One region of the Streptomyces sp. NPDC053426 genome, then DNA from elsewhere that is predicted to be linked to it. Evidence: riboswitches for the same ligand, from Rfam matches in the RefSeq annotation. Region 1 holds a riboswitch; each other region holds the start of a gene.
The links. Region 1 has a riboswitch for cyclic di-AMP ahead of ACZ62B_RS38590 (M23 family metallopeptidase). Riboswitches for the same ligand answer to the same signal wherever they lie in the genome.
Positions count from the first base shown of each region.

Region 1 (7,262 bases):
GGCGCGTACGAGCGACCGGGCCGGGCTCGGCGACTGGACGCCCAACCCCGACCGCTTCCCCGGCGGCCTGAAACCCCTCGCCGACCATGTGCACGGGCTCGGGATGCAGTTCGGCATCTGGGTCGAGCCGGAGATGGTCAACCCCGACAGCGACCTCTACCGCGCACACCCCGACTGGGTGCAGTTCCAGCCGGGCCGCCGGCGCACGGAGTACCGCAACCAGCTCGTGCTCAACCTCGCGCGGGACGACGTGCGGGAGTACCTCTGGGAGCAGCTCGACGCACTGCTCTCCGGCACCCCCGTCGACTATGTGAAGTGGGACTTCAACCGCTGCTCCACCGACGCCGGCTGGCCGGACGACCCGTACCCGCAGCGGCTGTGGACCGACCACGTGCGCGGCCTGTACGCCCTGCTGGACCGGCTGCGGGCGGCCCATCCGGGCGTGGCCTTCGAGTCCTGCTCGGGCGGCGGCGGGCGGATCGACCTGGGGGTCCTCTCCCGTACCGACCAGGTGTGGACCTCGGACAACACCGACCCGCTCGACCGGCTCGCCATTCAGCACGGCTTCAGCCAGCTCCACCCGGCCCGGGTGATGGCCGCCTGGGTCACCGACAGCCCGAACGCGATGCTCAACGGGCGGGTCAGTCCGCTGCGCTTCCGGTTCGTCGGCGCCATGGCCGGGGTGCTCGGCGTCGGCGGCGACCTCGCGCGGTGGAGCGAGGAGGAACTCGCCGAGGCGCGGGAGTGGGTCGCGCTCTACAAGGAGATCCGGCCCGTCGTCCAGCGCGGCGACCTGTACCGGCTGCGCCCTCCGGAGGGCGGACTGAGCGCGGTGCAGTACGTCCTCGGCGACGAGACCGTCGTCCTCGCCTGCCTCCAGGCGCAGCACTACGGAGAGCCCGTTCCGGCCCTCCGGCTGCGCGGCCTCGACCCGGAGGCGTCGTACGAATGCCGCGAAACCGGCGAAACGTACCGAGGTGCCCTCTTGCTGCACCACGGGCTGCGCACCGGTCTGCGGGGAGATCTGGACGCCGCGGTGGTGCGGCTGCGGCGCCTGCGATCCGGCGATTAGGGCGTTCTGTCCGATTAGGTGGATTCGCCATAACGTGCCCCGAAAGAAAGGGAGATGGGGAAGGGGTGCGTGAGCAGCGTCATATCCGTGACGATGCGTTGTCGCCATGCTCACGTAATTCTGTGGAACGACAAGGGAATTCACGGGGGAAAAGGAATCCCGGCTGACGCTCGGTGACGTCAATTCCGCCTTTGGATCACGGAAAAACGCGTTCGCGGTGAACATCGCGCTTGTCCCCTCGCGTCCGGGTCGCTTACGTTCGCCACCGATCCGGACGGACGCCCAATCCTGCCGCCGCCCGGAGCCCGTACCCACACTGACCCGTGCACGGCAGGAGCGGGGGACCCACAGGTACCACTGCCTGTTCCGGTTCCCGGAACGGCTTGGGGTTAAGTCGCGCCAGAACGCGGCCGGGCATCTCCAGCCCGCACCCGACAGCTCACCTCGTAGGCGCCGGAGAGGAATTCGACATGCCCGCGAAGGGTAAGCACCGCCGTACCAAGGCCCAGCGTTTCACCCGCTCCATCGCCGTCGCCGGAACCGGTGGCGCCGCACTCGCCCTGCCGCTTCTCGGCGCCGCCGGCGCGCACGCCGCCACGCCGGGGGCCGCCCCCGAAAAGGCCGTCCAGTCCCTTTCCGTGGCCGGCCAGAAGGCCACCGCCGAAAAGAGCGACGACGGCCGCACGTACATCGTGAAGGCCGGCGACTACCTCGCGAAGATCGCCGAGACGGAGCACGTCGACGGTGGCTGGAAGCAGCTCTACACGGACAACCGCGAGGTCATCGGCGACGACCCGTCGCTCATCCACCCCGGCCTGAAGCTCTCCGTCGACGGCGAGGCCGCCACGAGCGCGCCGGAGAAGTCGTCCGCCCCGGCGGCCCCGCAGGCCTCGGAGCAGGAGGCCGAGAAGCCGGCGGAGCAGCCCGCCGAGCAGCCCTCCTCGGACGCCTCCGCCCAGACCACGGGCGCCGACCAGGCCGCGAGCGCCTCCGGTTACAGCTCCCCGGTGCCCGGCGCCGGGCTCGGCACCGCCTACAAGGTGGCCGGCAGCATGTGGTCCAGCGGCTACCACACCGGCGTCGACTTCGCCGTCCCGACCGGCACCTCCCTGAAGGCCGTCGGCGCGGGCACCGTCGTCTCCGCGGGCTGGGCCGGCGCGTACGGCAACCAGGTCGTCATCCAGCTCGAGGACGGCCACTACGCCCAGTACGCCCACCTGTCCTCGCTCTCCGTCTCGGCCGGCCAGACCGTGACCGGCGGCCAGCAGGTCGGCCTCTCCGGTTCGACCGGCAACTCGACCGGCCCGCACCTGCACTTCGAGATCCGCACCACCCCGGACTACGGCTCGGACGTGGACCCGATCTCCTACCTCCGCTCCAAGGGCGTCTCCATCGGCTGACCCCCGCGGCGACCTTCCTGACACGCACGCCGAAGGCCGGACCCCGATCCCCGGGGCCGGCCTTCGGCGTATTCCGGAATTGGCCAACATTTTGAGAGTGTCTTATCTCACCGCACGTCAACCCTTCCTTACGGTCGCGTAGGTCACATTCGAAGGTGAATCATGAGCGGTTGTGGCAGACGATTCGAAGAGTGACAGCAGAGCAGTGATCGGGTCGTACGTGGCGGTGGGGGACAGCTTCACCGAAGGCGTCGGCGACCCCGGCCCCGACGGGGCGTTCGTCGGCTGGGCCGACCGGTTCGCCGTACTTCTCGCGGACCTCCGGCCCGAGGGGGACTTCGCGTACACCAATCTCGCCGTACGCGGAAAGCTGCTGGACCAGATCGTGGCGGACCAGCTTCCGAAGGCGGTCGAACTCGCCCCCGACCTGGTCTCGTTCTGCGCGGGCGGCAATGACATCCTCCGCCCCGGCAGCGACCCGGACGAGGTGGCCGAGCGGTTCGAGCGGGCGATCGCCGCGCTCACCGCCGTGTCCGGCACGGTGCTGGTGACGACCGGGTTCGACACCCGTGGCGTGCCCCTGCTGAAGCATCTGCGCGGCAAGATCGCGACGTACAACGGGCATGTGCGGGCCGTCGCCGACCGCTACGGCTGCCCCGTGCTCGACCTGTGGTCCCTCAGGAGCGTCCAGGACCGCAGGGCCTGGGACGCCGACCGGCTGCACCTGTCGCCGGAGGGGCACACCCGCGTCGCGCTCCGCGCCGGGCAGGCCCTCGGCCTGGACACCCCCGCCGATCCGGAACAGGCCTGGCCGCCCCTGCCGCCCCGCGGCACCCTCGACATCCGGCGGGACGACGTCCACTGGGCCCGCGAGTACCTGGTGCCGTGGATCGGCCGCCGGCTGCGCGGGGAGTCGTCGGGCGACCACGTGATCGCCAAGGGGACGCTGTCGCCGGACGACATCAAGGAACGGATCGCCTCGGTGGCGTGAGAGCCGTTTCACGTGGGCGGCCGCATTCGGCACCACGCCGCCGGATGCGGCCGCCCATAATGGAATGCCTGACCGACTCCACTTGGAGGTACCGTGGCCGGTTCCCGTTCTCAGAGCTCCGGGCTGCGCGCCCTGCGGCCCGTGGCCTTCGGCGCGGACCCGAGTGGCGAGCGCATGGCACGCATCCGCAGATCCCCGCACTTCAAGGACGGCGTGTTCCAGAACCCCGGGGGCACCGCCCGGATCCGCCCGTCGGGGTCGACGCGGGACCTGGCGAAGATCTACTTCGACAAGGACTCCCGTACCCGCCGCGCCCCCAAGGGCACCGTCCCGGTGCACCCGACCACCCTGGCCGACATCTCCCGCCCGCCGGCCACCGGGCTGCGCCTGACCTGGATGGGCCACTCCAGCGTGCTCGCGGAGATCGACGGACACCGGGTCCTGTTCGACCCCGTGTGGGGCGAGCGCTGCTCGCCGTTCCCCTTCGCCGGACCCAGGCGGCTGCACCCCGCCCCGCTGCCGCTGGCCGCGCTCGGCCCGGTCGACGTCGTCGTGATCTCCCACGACCACTACGACCACCTGGACCTGCCCACGATCAAGGCGCTGGCCGGCACGGACACCCTGTTCGCCGTGCCCCTCGGCGTCGGCGCGCACCTGGAGCGCTGGGGTGTGTCCGCCGGACGGCTGCGCGAGCTGGACTGGCACGAGACGACGAGGATCGGCGGACTCGCCCTCACCGCCACCCCGGCCCGCCACTTCTGCGGCCGGGGACTGCGCAACACCCAGCACACCCTGTGGGCCTCCTGGGCGGTCACGGGCGAGGAGCACCGGATCTACCACAGCGGTGACACCGGCTACTTCGAGGGCTTCAAGGACATCGGCACCGACCACGGCCCGTTCGACGCCACGATGATCCAGGTCGGCGCGTACTCGGACTTCTGGCCCGACATCCACATGACGCCCGAGGAAGGCGTCCGGGCCCATCTCGACCTGCAGGGCGGCGAGGCGGCCGGCGTGCTGCTGCCCATCCACTGGGGCACCTTCAATCTGGCGCCGCACGCGTGGGCGGAGCCGGGGGAGTGGATGAGGGACGTGGCCGGGGAGGCCGGCCAGGCGGTGGCGTTCCCCCGTCCCGGCGAGCCGTTCGAGCCCGCCGGGAAGGTGCCCGAGGAACCGTGGTGGCGGGCCGTCTCCCGCCCGATCGCCCACCCGTGGCGCGGCCCCCGGCTCGCCGAGGCAGCCGCGGAACCGCGCAGCGACGATCTCGACCTCGCGGGCGAGCGGTGACGTCGAAGATCACCGGCACTGCCGTGAGACGTGGAAGCCTGCCGCTTCCGATCCGCCGCGGCGGCGTCGGCATGGGGGCGCTCTATCGCCACTTCCCGACGAAGGAGGACCTGTTCGTCACGGTCATGGAAGCGGAGTTCACGGCCTGGTTCGCCGACGGACACCGCGCGGCCTCCGCGACCGACGACCCCTGGCAGGCCCTGACGAGCTTTTTCGAGCACACCCTCACCCACCAGGCACACAACCGCGCCCTGGTCGAGACCTACGTCGCCACCGGCGGCCCCACCCACCGGTGCGCCTCGCTCTGCGACTCCTTCATGTCCGGACTGCACGCCCGCTGCCTCGACGCCGGCGTCCTGCGGCCCGGGGTCACCAGCGCCGACCTGGTCCTGCTCCTCGCCTCACTCAGCCAGGTGGTCCAGACCTCGGGCGGCAACCGCCCCGGCCAGTGGCGCCGTCTCCTGCGCATCTCCCTCGACGGCCTGAGCAGCCGGAACACCGAGCCGCTGCCGGACGCGGGGGACGAGCAGGGCCTTGCGGAGAGTGCGACCTGGACTGGTCGAGCCCGCCTTGGGTGACCCCTCGGCCACCGGATTCCCGGACGGGGCGTTCGGCGTGGTGACCTCGCGGCGCGGTCCGCTGTTCCCGCAGGGTTCCAACGGTTGCCGCGGGCGGCTCGGTGGTCCACCTGGGGATCGGTGAGCGGGACGTGTGGGCGCTGAAGGAGACGTTCGGCCGGAGCAGTCGTACGGGCGCTGGTGGTGACGGACCTGGCGCCGACGCCGCCAGGAGGCCATGGGGACACCGCGTAGACACACGACGGCAGGGCGTGTGCCGCGCCGCATCCGCTCAGCTGTCGGCTTCGGGCTGATGCCGACCGCTCGCACCGGCCCGACGGCTGTGCTCGACCTCCAACTCGAGGACCAGCCTGTCCAAATCGTCTACCTTGCGGCGCATTTCATCCACGGTCGCCCGGAGCTCCCGCCGTTGGCTTCGCCGAGCGCTTCGGTCGTCCGGCGGCGGCCGCTCCGCCGCCCTCGCCACCCGCTGGTAGTGCTCCTCCACGTCCTCGAAGAGGCGCCGAAGGCGCTGTGCTCTTTCCCACAGTCCCCTGTCCCCGGCGCCGATTCCCCTGGACAGCAGCCGCATCCGGTCGGCCAGGAACCGGCAATGGTTGTGCGCGTGCGCGGCTTGGCGCTGGAGAGACTGAAGATATCGACCACCGCGATCCGAAAACACGCGTCCATCTTCACGCGGCGAGCCGTCCGATGTCATCCCGTACCGCAGCGCACACGCTGCCGTGTCGGAACCGGTCCCTGGTAACGCCCGGAAGCCAACGCCTGCGCAGGCGCCGTCTCTTGCGCTCGGCTGACAAACGGCAGGCCCGGATCGGACACTGGTGACCTGCGTCCGATGCGCCTGCTTCGGGCGGGTGAAGTGAGGGGGGCGGCAATGCCGGGGCCGGGCGGTCGAGGTCTGTCGAGGGGTGCGCTGATCCGGCAGCGTGCGAAGGCGCGGTTCGTGGGCCGACGGGCACAACTGGCGCTGTTCGCGGACAATTTGTCGAAGGACCCGCAGTCCGAGGAGGATCCGGCGGAGTTCCTGTTTCATGTGCGTGGTGTGGGTGGGGTGGGAAAGTCCACGCTGCTGCGGCAGTGGCAGGAGGCGGCCCGGCGTACGGATGCGGTGACGGCGGTGGTGGACGACAGCGACGTCCACGGGGTGCAGCAGGCCCTGGGTGAGCTGGTCAGGCAGTTGGCGGAACAGGCCGGTCCCTGCAAGGAGTTCGACAAGGCAGTCGAGCAGTTCCGGCGGGAGCAGGCGGCGCAGGCGGAGCCGGCACCCGTGGAAGGCGAGACGTCGATGTCGAGCCGGTTGGTGACGCAGGCAGCTCTGGGAGCCGCGTCGCTGATTCCGGGAGCCGGTGTCGTGACGGCGATGGCGAATCCGGATGCCGCAGCCCAAGGGCTGGACCGGCTCCGGTCCGCGTCCCAGGCTCGTGCGCGGCGTCGGGGAGCCCGAGGTGATGAGGCCGATGTGAGCCGGGCTTTCGTCGCCGAGCTGGATCGGTTGTGCCGTCGTCATCGGTGGGTGGTGCTGTTCTTCGACACGTGGGAACAGACTGCCCGGTACCTGGACGGGTGGCTGCTGAGTCTGCTGGACGAGGAGTTCGGTGCGGTGCCGGCGAACGTCATCGTCGTGCTGGCGGGCCGGGACGAACTCGCGGAGCGGGAGTGGGCGCCGCTGCGGGACCAGATCGCGGACGTGCCGTTGGAGGTCTTCACGGAGGCGGAGACGCGTGCGCTGCTGACTTCGCGGGGCGTGACCGATCCGAATGTGGTGGAAGCGGTGCTGCAGCTGTCGATGGGGCTGCCTCTGCTCGTGGAACTCCTTGCGCTGGCCCGCCCTCGAACCGTTGAGGAGGTGGACGCGGGCGGAGACCTCGCGGATGTGGCGGTGGAGCGGTTCGTGCAGTGGATCACGGACCCTGAGCAGCGTGAGGCCGTCAGGG
Region 1 covers NZ_JBVJKE010000041.1:17,044-24,305, forward strand. Annotated here, with positions in the region: gene ACZ62B_RS38585 (alpha-galactosidase) at 1-1,072, shown strand, start outside; cyclic di-AMP (ydaO/yuaA leader) riboswitch at 1,381-1,538, shown strand; gene ACZ62B_RS38590 (M23 family metallopeptidase) at 1,543-2,472, shown strand; gene ACZ62B_RS38595 (SGNH/GDSL hydrolase family protein) at 2,678-3,463, shown strand; gene ACZ62B_RS38600 (MBL fold metallo-hydrolase) at 3,557-4,750, shown strand; gene ACZ62B_RS38605 (TetR/AcrR family transcriptional regulator) at 4,774-5,328, shown strand; gene ACZ62B_RS38610 (tetratricopeptide repeat protein) at 6,272-7,262, shown strand, end outside.

Region 2 (7,262 bases), on a different contig from region 1:
GGCGAGGTGCGCCGCCTGGCCCGGGCCCAGGAGCGCGACCTGCGCGCCTGGCTCTACAAGCCGGAGGGCAACGGCAAGGACGAGGACGACGAACCCGCCACCCTCGCCGAGGCGGTGAAGCGCAACGCCGCCGAGGTGGAGGACAAGCACGGCGTCCCCCTCGAGGTGGTGGTCGTCGGCGACTGCCCGCTCGACGAGAGAATCGGCGCACAGATGCAGGCCGCGCGCGAAGCGATGGTCAACGCCGCCAAGTACGGTGGCGAGGGAGGCGCGGTGCAGGTCTACGCCGAAGTCGAGGGAAGGACGGTCTTCGTGTCCGTCCGGGACCGCGGCCCCGGCTTCGACCTGGACTCGATACCCGCCGACCGCATGGGCGTCAGAGAATCGATCATCGGCCGCATGGAGCGCAACGGAGGCACGGCGCGGCTGCGCGCGGTGCCGGACGGCGGCACGGAGGTCGAGCTGGAGATGGAGAGGGCGGAGAAGACGTCATGAGCGAGCCGACCGAGGCGAACGGAACGACGGGGGACGCGGAGAGCGCCGGGCGTCATGTGCGGGTGGTCCTCGTCGACGATCACCGCATGTTCCGCACGGGCGTCCAGGCGGAGATAGGGCAGACCGCGCAGACGGGTGTCGAGGTGGTCGGCGAGGCCGCCGACGTCGACCAGGCGGTCACGGTCATCACCGCGACCCGGCCCGAGGTGGTCCTGCTCGACGTGCACCTGCCCGGTGGCGGCGGCGTCGAAGTGCTGCGGCGCTGCACCCCGTTGATGGGCGATGCCGAGCAGCCGGTCCGTTTCCTCGCCCTGTCCGTGTCGGACGCGGCGGAGGACGTGATCGGGGTGATCCGGGGCGGTGCCCGCGGCTACGTGACCAAGACGATCACCGGGGCCGACCTGGTCGACTCGATCTTCCGGGTCCAGGAGGGCGACGCCGTCTTCTCCCCGCGCCTGGCCGGCTTCGTCCTGGACGCCTTCGCCTCGACCGACGCCCCGCCGGTCGACGAGGACCTCGACCGCCTCACCCAGCGCGAGCGGGAGGTCCTGCGGCTGATCGCCCGCGGCTACGCCTACAAGGAGATCGCCAAGCAGCTCTTCATCTCGGTGAAGACGGTCGAGTCCCACGTCTCGGCGGTCCTGCGCAAGCTCCAGCTCTCCAACCGCCACGAACTGACCCGCTGGGCGACGGCGCGGCGACTGGTCTGAGCGGGCCGTTCAGACCACCCGCGTCGCCCCCGCGAACGGCATCTCGTCGATGGGGGCCACGCGGACCGGGGCCGAGGGGTTCGGGGCGTGGATCATGCGGCCGTCGCCGACGTAGATGCCGACGTGGCTGATGCCGGAGTAGAAGAAGACCAGGTCCCCGGGGCGGAGTCCGGAGCGGGGGACGCGGCGGCCGGCGTCGATCTGGGCGTAGGTGGTGCGGGGCAGGGAGACACCGGCGGAGCGGTACGCGGCCTGGACGAGGCCCGAGCAGTCGAAGGCGTCCGGGCCGGTCGCGCCCCAGACGTAGGGGCTGCCGAGCTTGGCGTAGGCGTAGGAGACGGCCTCCGCCGCGCGGGGGCCGGGGGCCGCGAGAGCGGCGTCCCGGGCGTCCGTCGGGGAGTGCGGGGCGCGGCCGGTGCCGTCGGTGAGTCCCGCGCGTTGCCCGGGGGTCAGCCGGGACAGCAGCCGGCGGGCGGCGGTCAGCTTGGTGTCGACCGTCTTCTTGTGCCGTTCGAGTTCGGCGCGGCGGGACGTCAGCGATGTCACCTCGACGCGCGCGGCGCCGCGCAACTGCTCGATCTCCCGGAGCTGTGTGCGTACGCGTCCCACCGCCGCCTGCCGGCGGCTGCCCGCCCGTTCCGCGAGCGCGGCGCCGTCCAGATAGCCGTCGGGATCCTCGGAGAGGAAGAGCTGGAGGGCGGGGTCGAGGCCGCTGCCGCGGTACTGCGCCGCGGCGACCGTGCCCAGGGCGTCCTGTGCGGAGTTGAGCCGGTCCTTCCTGCGGGCCGCCTCGTCCTGCAGGTCGCGCAGCCGCCGCTGGGCCGACTCGGCCTCCTCCTTGGCGCCGTTGTACTTCTCGGTGGCGGTCTCCGCCTCCCGGTAGAGCCTGTCGACCTCGGCCTTGACCTGGCCCGGTGTCAGCCGCGGTTCGGCGTGTCCCGTCCCGTCGAAGCCGGTCGCGGTGGCCGCGCCGGCGAGGGCGACGGCGGTGGCCGCGCGGGCCGTGGTGCCGCCCGCGACGCGCTGTCGGATCCTGCGGTGCGCTGCCACCTGGCTTCCCGTCCTTTCCGACGACCGCGCGGAGCGGACTGCCGTCCGGTGGTCCGGCGGCGGGGGTGCACAGGGGGAGCCGTCCGCCGCCGGACCTTCTCTGCGGTGGTGTCCGGTCGCCGCCCCTGGACCGGGCGGCGGTGGAGAGCCGGTCACCTGGAGGAGGACGCTAGGCCCGGCCGCGCGGCCCCGGTAACGGGTTGTGCGGAAGTGGCGTGAGCGGACCGCCGGGTGACCGTAAGTGACCAGGATCCCGTTCCGGCTTCGTCGTCTTCACTCAGGGTGATGACCGATATGGCGGAGGAAGGACGGATGAGGGCGCCGGAGTGCTACGGGGCGGCTGTGGCTAGGCTCCGGCCTCATGGACGTACTCATCCACCTCTTCGTCGGTCTGCACATCATCGGCATCGCGTCGCTCCTCGGCGGCTTCCTCACCCAGATGAAGGCGATGGGCGCGGGCACCGCCCGGTTCGTCCCCGCGATGCTGCACGGTGCGCTGACGATGCTGGTCACCGGTGTGGTCCTGGTCGGCCTCAACCAGGCCCAGGGCTACTCCGTCGACAACATCAAGATCGGCGTGAAGCTGGCCCTGCTGATCGTGATCCTCGGCCTGGTGTACGTGAAGCGGGACGACGAGAAGGTGGAGAAGGGCCTGTTCGGTCTGGTCGGACTGCTGACCGTGACGAACGTCTTCATCGCGGTGCTGTGGACCTGACGGCCTGTTCCACGGGCCCGGACGTGACCGCGGCCCACGACGGAACACGCCCCGGCGTTTCCGGGGGGAACGCGGCCGCCCGGCACCGCGTGCCGTAGCGCGGGCCGGCACGGAAAGGGGACGGCGCCGGAGGAACCCCCGTGCTCCGTCCCCTCCCGAGCGGATCAGGCGGGCCGCACCACGCTGTGGATCGAGGACTCGCCGTCGTAGTAGATCGACTCCTCGCGGACGTACGTGCCGGGCTTCGGCGCGTGGATCATCATCCCGTTGCCGATGTAGATGCCCACGTGGGTGACGTCGTCGTAGAAGAAGACCAGGTCACCGGGCTGGGCCTGGGAGACGGGGACCGTCGTGCCCGCGTTCACCTGGTCGTAGGTGGTGCGCGGGAGGGTGACGCCGGCGGCCTTCCAGGCGGCCTGGGTGAGGCCGGAGCAGTCGTAGGAGCCGGGGCCGGTGGCGCCCCAGACGTACGGCTTGCCGATCTGCGCGCGGGCGAAGGCGAGGGCCTTCTCGGCCTTGGTGGCGTACGAGGAGTCCGTCGACGTCGACGGCGTGGTGGCCGAGCCGGAGGACCCGGAGGTGCCGTCCGAGGTGCCGCTGTCCTGCTGGGCGGCCTCCTCCTGGGCCTTCTGCCGCTCCGCCTGCTGCCGGGCGAGCTCGGCGGCCTCGCGGGCGGCCTCCTCCTGCTTCTTCCTCTCGATCGCCGCGAGCCGCGCCTTCTTCTCGGCGGTCAGCTTCGACATCAGCTCGCGCGCGTCGGTGAGCTTCTTCTGGACGGTGGCCTTGGCCGTCTTCAGGTCGCCCTGGGTCTCGGTGAGCGTCTGGAGGCTCTCGGTGGCCTCCTGGCGCTTCTTCATCGTCTCGGACTGCTGGGTGACGTAGTCGTCGACCGCTTCCTTCTGGCGGCCGGTCATCCGGTCCATCACCTGGCGCTGGTCGAAGATGTCCTGCGGCGTGTCCGCGAGCAGGAAGGTCGCGGTGTCGGGGACGCCGGCGCCGGTCCGGTACTGGGCGGCGGCGAAGGAACCCAGCTCCGCCCGCGCCTCGTTGAGCTTCTGGGTGCGCTTGGCCACGTCGTCGAGGAGCGTGTCCACCTGCTTGCGCTGCTTCGCGGTCTTCTCCTTGGCCGCGTTGTACTTCTCGGTCGCCGACTCCGCCTGGCGGTAGAGGTCGTCGACCTTCTTCTCGACCTCCTCCAGGCTCGGCTTGCCGTCGGCGGAGGGGGCGGAGGGGGCGGCGGTGGCCGTCTGGGACAGCAGGGCCACGGAGGTCAGGGCGGCCGTGGCGAGGGCCGGGGTCCGTATGCCTGCCACGCGCGTGCCGGGGGTGCGCGACTTGCGGTGCGACGCCAAGGGAGGCGACTCCTTCCAAAGCTCCGCCTACCGGGTTAGCTGTCGGGTTCGGGCGGGTGGTTCGGAAGGGTTGCCCTACGGCCGCTCCGCGGGGGAGTGGGCCGATTCACCCCAAGGTCTCGGTGGGTCCCCGGCTCCGGCTGCCGCGAGGGCAGTGACGGACTCGGCGGAGGCCGCGCGGCCCGGCGGGGTTCGCCGGTGGGGGTCGTACGGCCCGCCCGCACCGTAGCCAACTGGTGTGGCCCCTGTGAAGGTTGATGGGTGATATGCCCGATACATTTTCGTGACCTTGTGGGTGGTGTCACTCAGGGTGAGGCGGCGGTTCTGGAGGGTGCGCGCCCCGTCCGGGCCGCCGGATTCCGGGGATGTTCCCGGGGCGGCCCCGGGTTGTCGGTGGGGCGCCCTAGACTCGGAGAGCGATGAGCAGCCTCTTTGACGACAGCTTCCTGGCGGACCTCCAGGCCCAGCGGGGCCCCGAGGGCGAGCCCCCGCCACCGCCCGAGGACGAGCACGTACCGGAGCAGATCCCGGACGACCTGTTCGGCGGGAAGTTCGACGTGCCGCCGGACCGATGGGGGTCCCCCCGCTCGAGCGAAGCCGAGAGTGGGGGAGGCTACTACCGCGACGGCGCCCCGCGCCCGGTGATCGACGCCGCCGCGCTGCTGGAGGGGCTGAACGACAACCAGCGCGCCGCCGTCGTGCACTCCGGCTCCCCGCTGCTCATCGTGGCCGGCGCCGGCTCCGGCAAGACCCGCGTGCTCACCCACCGCATCGCCCACCTGCTGGCCGAGCGGCACGTCCACCCGGGCCAGATCCTCGCGATCACCTTCACCAACAAGGCCGCGGGCGAGATGAAGGAGCGCGTCGAGCAGCTCGTCGGCCCGCGCGCGGGCGCCATGTGGGTCATGACGTTCCACAGCGCGTGCGTGCGCATCCTGCGCCGCGAGAGCAAGAAGCTCGGCTTCACGTCGTCGTTCTCGATCTACGACGCCGCCGACTCCAAGCGCCTGATGGCCCTGGTCTGCCGCGACCTGGAGCTCGACCCCAAGCGCTTCCCGCCGAAGTCCTTCAGCGCCAAGATCAGCAACCTGAAGAACGAGCTGATCGACGAGGAGGACTTCGCCGCCCGGGCCGCCGACGGATTCGAGAAGACCCTCGCCCAGGCCTACGCGCTCTACCAGTCGCGGCTGCGGGAGGCCAACGCCCTCGACTTCGACGACCTGATCATGACGACGGTCAATCTGCTGCGCGCCTTCCCGGACGTCGCCGAGCACTACCGCCGCCGCTTCCGGCACGTCATGGTCGACGAGTACCAGGACACCAACCACGCCCAGTACGCGCTGGTGCGCGAGCTCGTCGGCACCTCCGGGCACCCCGCCGGCGCACCGTCCGAGGCCGAGGTGCCGCCCGCCGAGCTGTGCGTGGTGGGCGACGCCGACCAGTCGATCTACGCCTTCCGCGGTGCGACGATCCGCAACATCCTCCAGTTCGAGGAGGACTACCCGGACGCGACGACGATCCTGCTGGAGCAGAACTACCGCTCCACGCAGACCATCCTGAGCGCCGCCAACGCCGTCATCGAGCGCAACGAGTCGCGCCGCCCCAAGAACCTGTGGACCAACGCCGGCGCGGGCGCGCGGATCACCGGGTACGTCGCGGACACCGAGCACGACGAGGCCCAGTTCGTCGCCGAGGAGATAGACCGCCTCACCGACGCGGGCGAGGCCAAGGCGGGCGACGTCGCCGTCTTCTACCGCACCAACGCCCAGTCCCGCGTCTTCGAGGAGATCTTCATCCGCGTCGGCCTGCCCTACAAGGTCGTCGGCGGCGTCCGCTTCTACGAGCGCAAGGAGGTCCGGGACGTCCTGGCCTACCTGCGGGTGCTCGCCAACCCCGAGGACTCGGTGCCGCTGCGCCGCATCCTCAACGTCCCCAAGCGGGGCATCGGCGACCGCGCGGAGGCCATGATCGACGCCCTCGCGCAGCGCGAGAGGATCAGCTTCCCGCAGGCGCTGAGGCGCGTCGACGAGGCGTACGGCATGGCGGCGCGCTCGTCGAACGCCGTGAAGCGGTTCAACACGCTGCTGGAGGACCTGCGTACGGTCGTCGAGTCCGGTGCGGGCCCGGCGACGGTCCTGGAGGCGATCCTCGAACGCACCGGCTACCTCGCCGAGTTGCAGGCCTCCACCGACCCGCAGGACGAGACCCGGATCGAGAACCTCCAGGAACTCGCGGCCGTCGCCCTGGAGTTCGAGCAGGAGCGCGGCGAGGGCGAGTCGGTCGCGCTGTCCGACTTCCTGGAGCAGGTCGCCCTGGTCGCCGACTCCGACCAGATCCCCGACGAGGACGAGGACGGCTCCGGCGTCATCACGCTGATGACCCTGCACACCGCCAAGGGCCTGGAGTTCCCGGTCGTCTTCCTCACCGGCATGGAGGACGGCGTCTTCCCGCACATGCGCGCCCTCGGCGAGACCAAGGAGCTGGAGGAGGAGCGGCGCCTGGCGTACGTCGGCATCACCCGCGCGCGCGAGCGGCTGTACCTGACCCGGTCGACGCTGCGCAGCGCGTGGGGCCAGCCGTCCTACAACCCGCCCTCGCGGTTCCTGGAGGAGATCCCGGCCGCCCACCTGGAGTGGAAGCGGACGGGGGCGAGCACGCCCGTGTCCTCCGGTCCGGCGTCGGGGGTGGCGGCCTCGCTGTCGTCGTCCCGCTCGCGCTCGTCGGCGTCGGGCGGCTCCGGCTTCGCCACCCGGCGGACCGCGGACAAGCCCGTGGTGTCGCTGGCGATCGGGGACCGGGTCACGCACGACCAGTTCGGCCTCGGCACCGTGGTCGCGGTGAAGGGCACGGGTGCCAACACGGAGGCGACGATCGACTTCGGGGACACCAAGCCCAAGCGGCTGCTGCTGCGGTACGCGCCGGTGGAGAAGCTGTAGCCGG
Region 2 covers NZ_JBVJKE010000004.1:474,805-482,066, forward strand. Annotated here, with positions in the region: gene ACZ62B_RS11700 (PspC domain-containing protein) at 1-495, shown strand, start outside; gene ACZ62B_RS11705 (LuxR C-terminal-related transcriptional regulator) at 492-1,205, shown strand; gene ACZ62B_RS11710 (C40 family peptidase) at 1,215-2,255, opposite strand; gene ACZ62B_RS11715 (hypothetical protein) at 2,617-2,970, shown strand; gene ACZ62B_RS11720 (C40 family peptidase) at 3,135-4,322, opposite strand; cyclic di-AMP (ydaO/yuaA leader) riboswitch at 4,330-4,480, opposite strand; gene pcrA (DNA helicase PcrA) at 4,742-7,258, shown strand.
Region 2: linked by a shared signal. The riboswitch ahead of ACZ62B_RS11720 (C40 family peptidase) and the one ahead of ACZ62B_RS38590 (M23 family metallopeptidase) in region 1 are both predicted to bind cyclic di-AMP.

Region 3 (7,262 bases), on a different contig from region 1:
ATCGGGAAGGTGCGGGAGACCGCGCCGAGCGCGATCACCAGGTAGTCGAAGGGCAGCTCGTACGCATCGCCGACCAGCGGGGCGATCGTGGCGACCTTCCGGTCCTGGTCGATGGTGGTGACCCGGCCGGTGAGGACCTCCGCCTTAGGCAGCACGCGTCGCAGCGGGACGACGACGTGCCGGGGGGAGATGTTGCCGGCGGCGGTTTCGGGGAGGAAGGGCTGGTAGGTCATGTACGACCGCGGGTCGACGACGGTGACGGTCGCCTCGCCGTAACGCATCTTCTTCTGGATGCGCCGAGCTGCGTACAGGCCTACGTACCCACCGCCTACTACGAGGATCCTGGGACGCTCCGTGGTGCTCATGCCATCGAGTATCCACCCGCCTCAGGGGGGTACCTCGTGCGCCCCTTCACAAGCTTCGACAGGGCCTGTGTTACCATCCCGCACTTCTTGATCCAGATCACAGCGCGAAGCGGGAACCGGCACCCCGCACGGGACGTTGTCAATGCCGCGTGAGCTGCCTCTCTGTCGGCCGGGCGGCGCTGTGAGGCCGACCGCCGAACCCGTACGATGATCCCTGACGGGACACCCGCCACCGCCTTCTGAACGTGTTCAAAGGGGTGTTGAGGGCCCGAATGGGTCAACCGGGATCACTTCTTCGTTCTCCCGGGGCCAATTCCTTGTGAAGAACTTCACGAACTTTCCCGACGGAGCCCCGCCCGGGGACCCGAAAGGGCCCCCGGGCGCCGCTCAAACGCCATCCCGACTGCTCAGCGGAGTGCTACTGACCAGTAGCAAAGGGGAGCTAGGCCACGGACCAGGCGATGCCGTCGAGGATGTCGTGCTCCGACACCACGACCTCCTCCGCGCCGATCCGCTCCATGATCGCCAGGAGGACCAGGGCCCCGGCGCCGATCACATCCACTCGGCCCGGGTGCATGGAGGGCACCGCCGCGCGCTCGGCGTGGGTGGAGCGCAGCAGCCACTCGGTGATCTCGCGGACGCGGTCGCGGGAGACACGGGAGTGGTGGATGGCCTCGGAGTCGTACTCGGGGAGGTCCTGGGCGATCGCCGACACGGTCGTGACCGAGCCGGCCAGGCCGACCAGGGTGTGCGCCTCGCGCAGCGGGACCGTCTCCTCGGCGCGGTCGAGGGCGGCCTCGATGTCGGCCCGTATGGCCGCGATCTGCTCCTCGGTGGGCGGGTCCGTCACGGCCCCGTCCCGCACCAGGTGCCGCTCGGTCATCCGTACGCAGCCGACGTCCACGGAGCGGGCGGCGCGCACGTGGTCGTCGCCCACGACGAACTCGGTCGAGCCGCCGCCGATGTCCACGACCAGGAACGGGCGGCGCAGATCGGCCCGGCCCGTCAGCTCCCTGGTGGCCCCGGTGAAGGAGAACTCGGCCTCCTGGTCACCGGTGATGACCTCGGGCTCCACGCCCAGGATGTCCACCACCCCGCGCACGAACGCGTCGCGGTTCTCGGCGTCGCGGGAGGCGGAGGTGGCGACGAAGCGCAGGTGCTCCGCGCCGTGCTCCTTGATGATCTCCGCGTACTCGCGGCAGGCGGCGAACGTCCGCTCCAGCGCCTCCGGCGCCAGCCGGCCCGTACGGTCGACGCCCTGGCCGAGCCGTACGATCGTCATACGACGGTCCAGATCGGTGAGTTCACCGGTCTCCGGGTCCGCGTCGGCCACCAGCAGCCGGATGGAGTTCGTACCGCAGTCGACGGCGGCGACCCGGGTCACTGGCCGTCCTCCTTCGCGGGGAGCGTCACACAGGCGCCCTTGCTCCACCACTGGGGCAGCATCGCCAGCGCCTCGTCGCCCAGCGGGTTGACGCCGGGGCCCGCGGCCAGCGAGTGGGCGACCAGCACGTGCAGGCACTTCACCCGGTCCGGCATGCCGCCCGCGCTGGGGAAGTTCTTCAGCTCCTCGATCTCGTCGCGGCGCCGGATGTAGTCCTCGTGCGCCGCGCGGTACGCGGCCGCCAGCACCGGGTCGGTGGCCAGCCGCTCCGTCATCTCCTTCATCACGCCGTTCGCCTCCAGCGTCCCGATCGCGGAGTTCGCCTTCGGGCAGGTGAGGTAGTAGAGCGTCGGGAAGGGGGTGCCGTCGGGCAGCCTCGGCGCGGTCTCCACGACGTCCGGCTGTCCGCAGGGGCAGCGGTGCGCGATGGCGCGCAGCCCGCGCGGGGGCCGCCCGAGCTGCTGCTTGAAGGCCTCGACGTCCGCGTCGGTGGGTTCGGTGCGCGGGGTCGTGGGCGGGGGCGTGTCCATAACTGTCTTTCTTACGGCTTTCTGCGAAGGGTCACTGGTCTGCGGCGGCGTCGGCCTTGTCGACGCCGTCCCAGACGTTCGCGTACCAGGGGCGGTCGGCGGCTTCGAGATCCGTACGGGACTGCTTCGCCGTACCCGGGTCGATGACGATGTAGCCGGTCTCGCCGGGCAGGACGTAATGCAGCCGCCTGCGGATCTCCTGCTCGGCGTACGCGTCGTCCTGCCAGCGGGCCTTCATGTCGCGCAGCCGTTCGACCCGCTGACGGGCCTCGTCCTGCTCCTGCCGGAGGTCGGCGATGTCCGCGCGCTGGGAGACGTACTGCCGCATGGGATAGGCGAGGGCGACGATCAGGGAGCAGACCACCAGGGCGAGCAGCGCGGCCCGGCCGGTCAGCCGGGAGCGGCGGGCCTGGCGTTTGGTCTGCGAGCGGTAGACCCGGGCCGCGGTCTGCTCGCCGATCAGCCGGATCCTGGTCGCGGTGGAGAAACGGTCCCGGTCCTTGACCGCCATGTTCCCGCCTCTCGTTCACCGTCATACGCGCGTACGTCCCCGCACACGGTACGGGACCGGGTACGGGGACGTACGTACGACGCTGCCTCTTACGGGGCGGGTCAGCCCTTGAAGCGCGGGAACGCGCTGCGGCCGGCGTACACCGCCGCGTCGTCGAGGATCTCCTCGATGCGCAGGAGCTGGTTGTACTTGGCGACGCGCTCGGAGCGGGCCGGGGCGCCGGTCTTGATCTGGCCGCAGTTGGTGGCGACGGCCAGGTCGGCGATGGTGACGTCCTCGGTCTCGCCGGAGCGGTGGGACATCATGCACTTGAAGCCGTTGCGCTGGGCCAGCTCGACGGCGTCCAGGGTCTCGGTCAGCGAGCCGATCTGGTTGACCTTGACCAGCAGGGCGTTGGCGGCGCTCTCCTCGATGCCGCGGGCGAGGCGCTCGGGGTTGGTGACGAACAGGTCGTCGCCGACGAGCTGGACCTTGTCACCGAGCTTGGCGGTGATGGTCTTCCAGCCCTCCCAGTCGTCCTCGAACAGCGGGTCCTCGATGGAGACGAGCGGGTACGCCTCGACGAGCTCGGCGTAGTACTCGGTCATCTCGGCGGCGGAGCGCTCCTTGCCCTCGAAGGTGTAGGAGCCGTCCTTGTAGAACTCGGACGCGGCGACGTCGAGCGCGAGGGCGATCTGCTCGCCGGGGGTGTAGCCGGCCTCCTTGATGGCCTCGAGGATGAGGTCGAGGGCCTCGCGGTTGGAGCCGAGGTTCGGGGCGAAGCCGCCCTCGTCGCCGAGGCCGGTGGCCAGGCCCTTGCTCTTCAGGACCTTCTTGAGGGTGTGGTAGACCTCGGTGCCCCAGCGCAGGGCCTCGGAGAAGGACTCCGCGCCGATCGGGGCGATCATGAACTCCTGGATGTCCACGTTGGAGTCGGCGTGCGAGCCGCCGTTCAGGATGTTCATCATCGGCACCGGCAGCAGGTGCGCGTTGGGGCCGCCCAGGTAGCGGAAGAGCGGGAGGTCGCTGGCCTCGGAGGCGGCGTGGGCGACGGCGAGCGAGACGCCGAGGATGGCGTTGGCGCCGAGGGAGCCCTTGTTGTCGGTGGCGTCCAGGTCGAACATCGCCTGGTCGATCAGGCGCTGCTCGGTGGCGTCGTAGCCGACGAGCTCCGGGCCGATCTGCTCGATGACGGCCAGGACGGCCTTCTCGACACCCTTGCCCAGGTAACGGTTGGCATCGCCGTCACGGAGTTCGATGGCCTCGAAGGCGCCGGTGGAGGCGCCGGACGGGACGGCGGCACGACCCGTGCTGCCGTCGTCGAGGCCGACCTCGACCTCGACCGTGGGGTTGCCTCGGGAGTCCAGGATTTCCCGGGCTACGACGACGTCGATGGACGGCACGAGCATCTCCTTCTTGGATGTGACGCGGGTGAGCAGGACCCCGGAGGGTCTTGCGAGTCCGAGCCTAACCGGCTCGGGGCGATCGGGCCGCCGGTCGCCCGCCCCGTGGACAGAACCGAGAGTAAATTGTTTCCGAACGGAACAAAGCGGTTTCCGGAAACCCGGCCGTGAAAAACCCCGCCCCGGCGCGTACGGGGGAAAACGCACCGGGGCGGGGAGCAGGGGGGCAGCCGCTTACTTGAGGTGCAGCTGCTGGCCCGGGTAGATGAGGTCGGCGTCGTCGACGATGTCGTCGTTCAGCTCGAACAGCTCGGCCCAGCCGCCCTCGACGTCGTGCTCGGCGGCGATGGAGCTGAGCGTGTCGCCCTTGACGACCTTGTACTCGCCGTCGCCCTTCTCGACCTTCTCGCCGGTCGGGGTGGTGACGGTCTTCTCCTCGGCCTTCTTCTCGGCCTTCTTCTCGGCCTTCCGCTCGACCTGCTTCTCGGTCTCCTGCTCGGCGGCCGGGCGCTCGGCGGAGCGGGAGGCCTTCTGCCCGGTCTCACGGGTCTCGGTGGAACCGGTGCTCTGCGAGGAGCCCGAGTCGTTCGCGGAGGAGCCGGTGTAGGCGGCGTTGGACAGGCCCGTGCCGCAGACCGGCCAGGCGCCCTTGCCCTGGCCCGCGAGGACCTTCTCGGCGATCTCGATCTGCTGCGCCTTGCTGGCCTGGTCGGCGGTGGAGGCGTACTGCGTGCCGCCGTACGCGGCCCAGGTGGAGGCGGAGAACTGCAGACCGCCGTAGTAACCGTTGCCGGTGTTGATGGACCAGTTGCCGCCGGACTCGCACTGGGCGACGGCGTCCCACTCGGAGGCGGTGGCGGCGGAGGCGCTGCCGGCCGCCATCAGCGGGGCGGCGACGGCGGCGGAGGCGACACCGGCGACGGCGATCGCGCGGGTGGCCTTGGACGGACGACGGTGCTTGCCCTTGCCGGAGAACAGCATGGTGGATCCCCTCACCGACGCCTGCGAGGTGAGCTGTCGGGTTCGGGCCGGTTGAGTTGCCCGGCCACGCCCCTCACGGGACGCGGCTTCACCCCAAGCCCTCTCCGGTGTCAACCACCGGAAGGGGCGCTTACCTTGGGTCCCCCGCTCCTGCCTACGGCGCATGACGCGACGACTGTTCCCGTGCTGCCACTGGCAGGATTCGGCGTGGCGGCAGCCGGGGCCCGCGGTGGCGAGCGGTCACGACCGTAGACACGCGATCCGCGGAATTTCAAAGACGATCAGGGCCTCTGAGACCTATCTCTCACAGTCTTTAAACCGGACATTCGACGCGAACCATGACGCCAACTGCCGCCGCACCCGGGCTCTTTCGGGCGTCACTTTTCGTCCGGTTCGACCCCGACCTCGAGCTCCTGACCCGGCAGGATGAGGTCCGGGTCGGCGCCGACGACCTGCTCGTTCTCGGCGTAGAGCGACCGCCATCCGCCGCCCAGCTCAAGGGAGTCGGCGATGGACGAGAGGCTGTCGCCGGTGCGCACGGTGTACGAGCCGTCGGCGGCATCGCGCGAGGCGTCGGTGCCGCGCGAGGCATGCCGGCCGGACGATTCCGACGTACGGTCCTCCGCCCCACCCTCCTCGGCGGTGGCGCCGCGGTGGCGGCCGGTGCCGGTGCCTTCGGCGTCGGTGACCTCGGAAGAGCCGGTGGTCTGCCCGGACTTGTCCGACTCGTCACTCTTGGGAGTGGCCGAGGCGGAGGGGGAGGTGCCGGATCCACCGTCGGAGCCGGTGTCCGAATCCGTGCCCGAGTCGCTCGACTTGTCGGACTTGGCCGATTCACCGGCTGTTCCTTCACCGTCCTCCGCCCCTTCCGCGCCGGACGACGGATCGGACGTGGCCGACGGGGAGGACGAAGCGGACGAATCACCGGAGTCCGACGATCCGGACGAGTCCGAAGAGTCGGTGGAATCGGAAGAGCCGGAGGACCTGGAGGAGCCGGAGGAGCCGGACGTGTCCGAGGTCGAGTCCTCCGCCACGCCCGTGTCGATGTCGGCCGACGCCGAATCCTGGTTCAGGCCCGCCGTCAGTCCGCAGGTGCGCCACGCGCCGACCCCCTGGTCGGCGAGGATTCTCTCGGCCACGGCTATCTGCTGGCCGCGGCTGGCCTGGTCGGGGCTGGTCGCGTAGTCCAGTCCGCCGTAGTTCTCCCAGTCGTCCTGGGTCAACTGCAGGCCGCCGTAGTAGCCGTTGCCGGTGTTCTGGCTCCATGAGCCGCCGGACTCGCACTCGGCGACCCGGTCCCAGGTCGTGCCGTCGGCCGCGCTGGCGCTGCCGGCCCCGAGGAGCGGGATCGCGATGGCGGAGCCGGTCACCCCGGCCGCGACGAGGAGAGCCGGAGCCTGGCGGGGGCGGCGGTGCCGACCGTTCCCGGAGAGCATGCGGAGACCTTTCGCAAGACAGCAATGACCGACGCGGCGAACGGAATTCGAACCGATGCACCGCACTTGATGGGTGAACGTATCCGCAGACGATCACTTGTCACAAGTTCATGCCGCGCAGATCACGTGAAGATCACAGAGTTGAGGGCGTGTCATGTTTGCGCTGGTCCTCTCGGGGGCACAGCGGACGGCTGCCCGGTCCGTCACTTCCGCGGCGGGGTGAACTCCACCGGGAGCGTGCGCAGTCCGCGCATGATGAGCCCGCCCCGCCAGCGGAGTTCGGCCGGTTCCGCCGCGAGCCGCAGGTCCGGCAGGCGCGTCAGCAGGGTGGCGAGCGCGGTCTGGCCCTCCAGACGGGCCAGCGGGGCGCCCAGGCAGTAGTGGATGCCGTGGCCGTATCCCAGATGCTGGTTGTCGCGCCGGCCGAGGTCGAGCACGTCCGGGTCGGCGAACCGCTCCGGGTCCCGGTCCGCGGCGGCGAGCACGACGAGGACGGGGTCGCCGGCCGCGATGCGCTGCCCGCCGATGGTGACCGGCTCGGTGGCGAACCGCCAGGTGGCGAGCTCCACGGGACCGTCGTACCGCAGGAGCTCCTCGACACCGGTCTCCAGCAGCCCGCGCTCCCCGGCGGCGAGGGCCCGTTGCAGGCGCTCGCGCTGGCCGGGGTGGGTGA
Region 3 covers NZ_JBVJKE010000009.1:266,011-273,272, reverse strand. Annotated here, with positions in the region: gene ACZ62B_RS20465 (NAD(P)/FAD-dependent oxidoreductase) at 1-365, opposite strand, end outside; gene ACZ62B_RS20460 (Ppx/GppA phosphatase family protein) at 808-1,749, opposite strand; gene ACZ62B_RS20455 (DUF501 domain-containing protein) at 1,746-2,279, opposite strand; gene ACZ62B_RS20450 (FtsB family cell division protein) at 2,311-2,790, opposite strand; gene eno (phosphopyruvate hydratase) at 2,892-4,172, opposite strand; gene ACZ62B_RS20440 (transglycosylase family protein) at 4,407-5,153, opposite strand; cyclic di-AMP (ydaO/yuaA leader) riboswitch at 5,157-5,325, opposite strand; gene ACZ62B_RS20435 (transglycosylase family protein) at 5,531-6,589, opposite strand; gene ACZ62B_RS20430 (cytochrome P450 family protein) at 6,793-7,262, opposite strand, start outside.
Region 3: linked by a shared signal. The riboswitch ahead of ACZ62B_RS20440 (transglycosylase family protein) and the one ahead of ACZ62B_RS38590 (M23 family metallopeptidase) in region 1 are both predicted to bind cyclic di-AMP.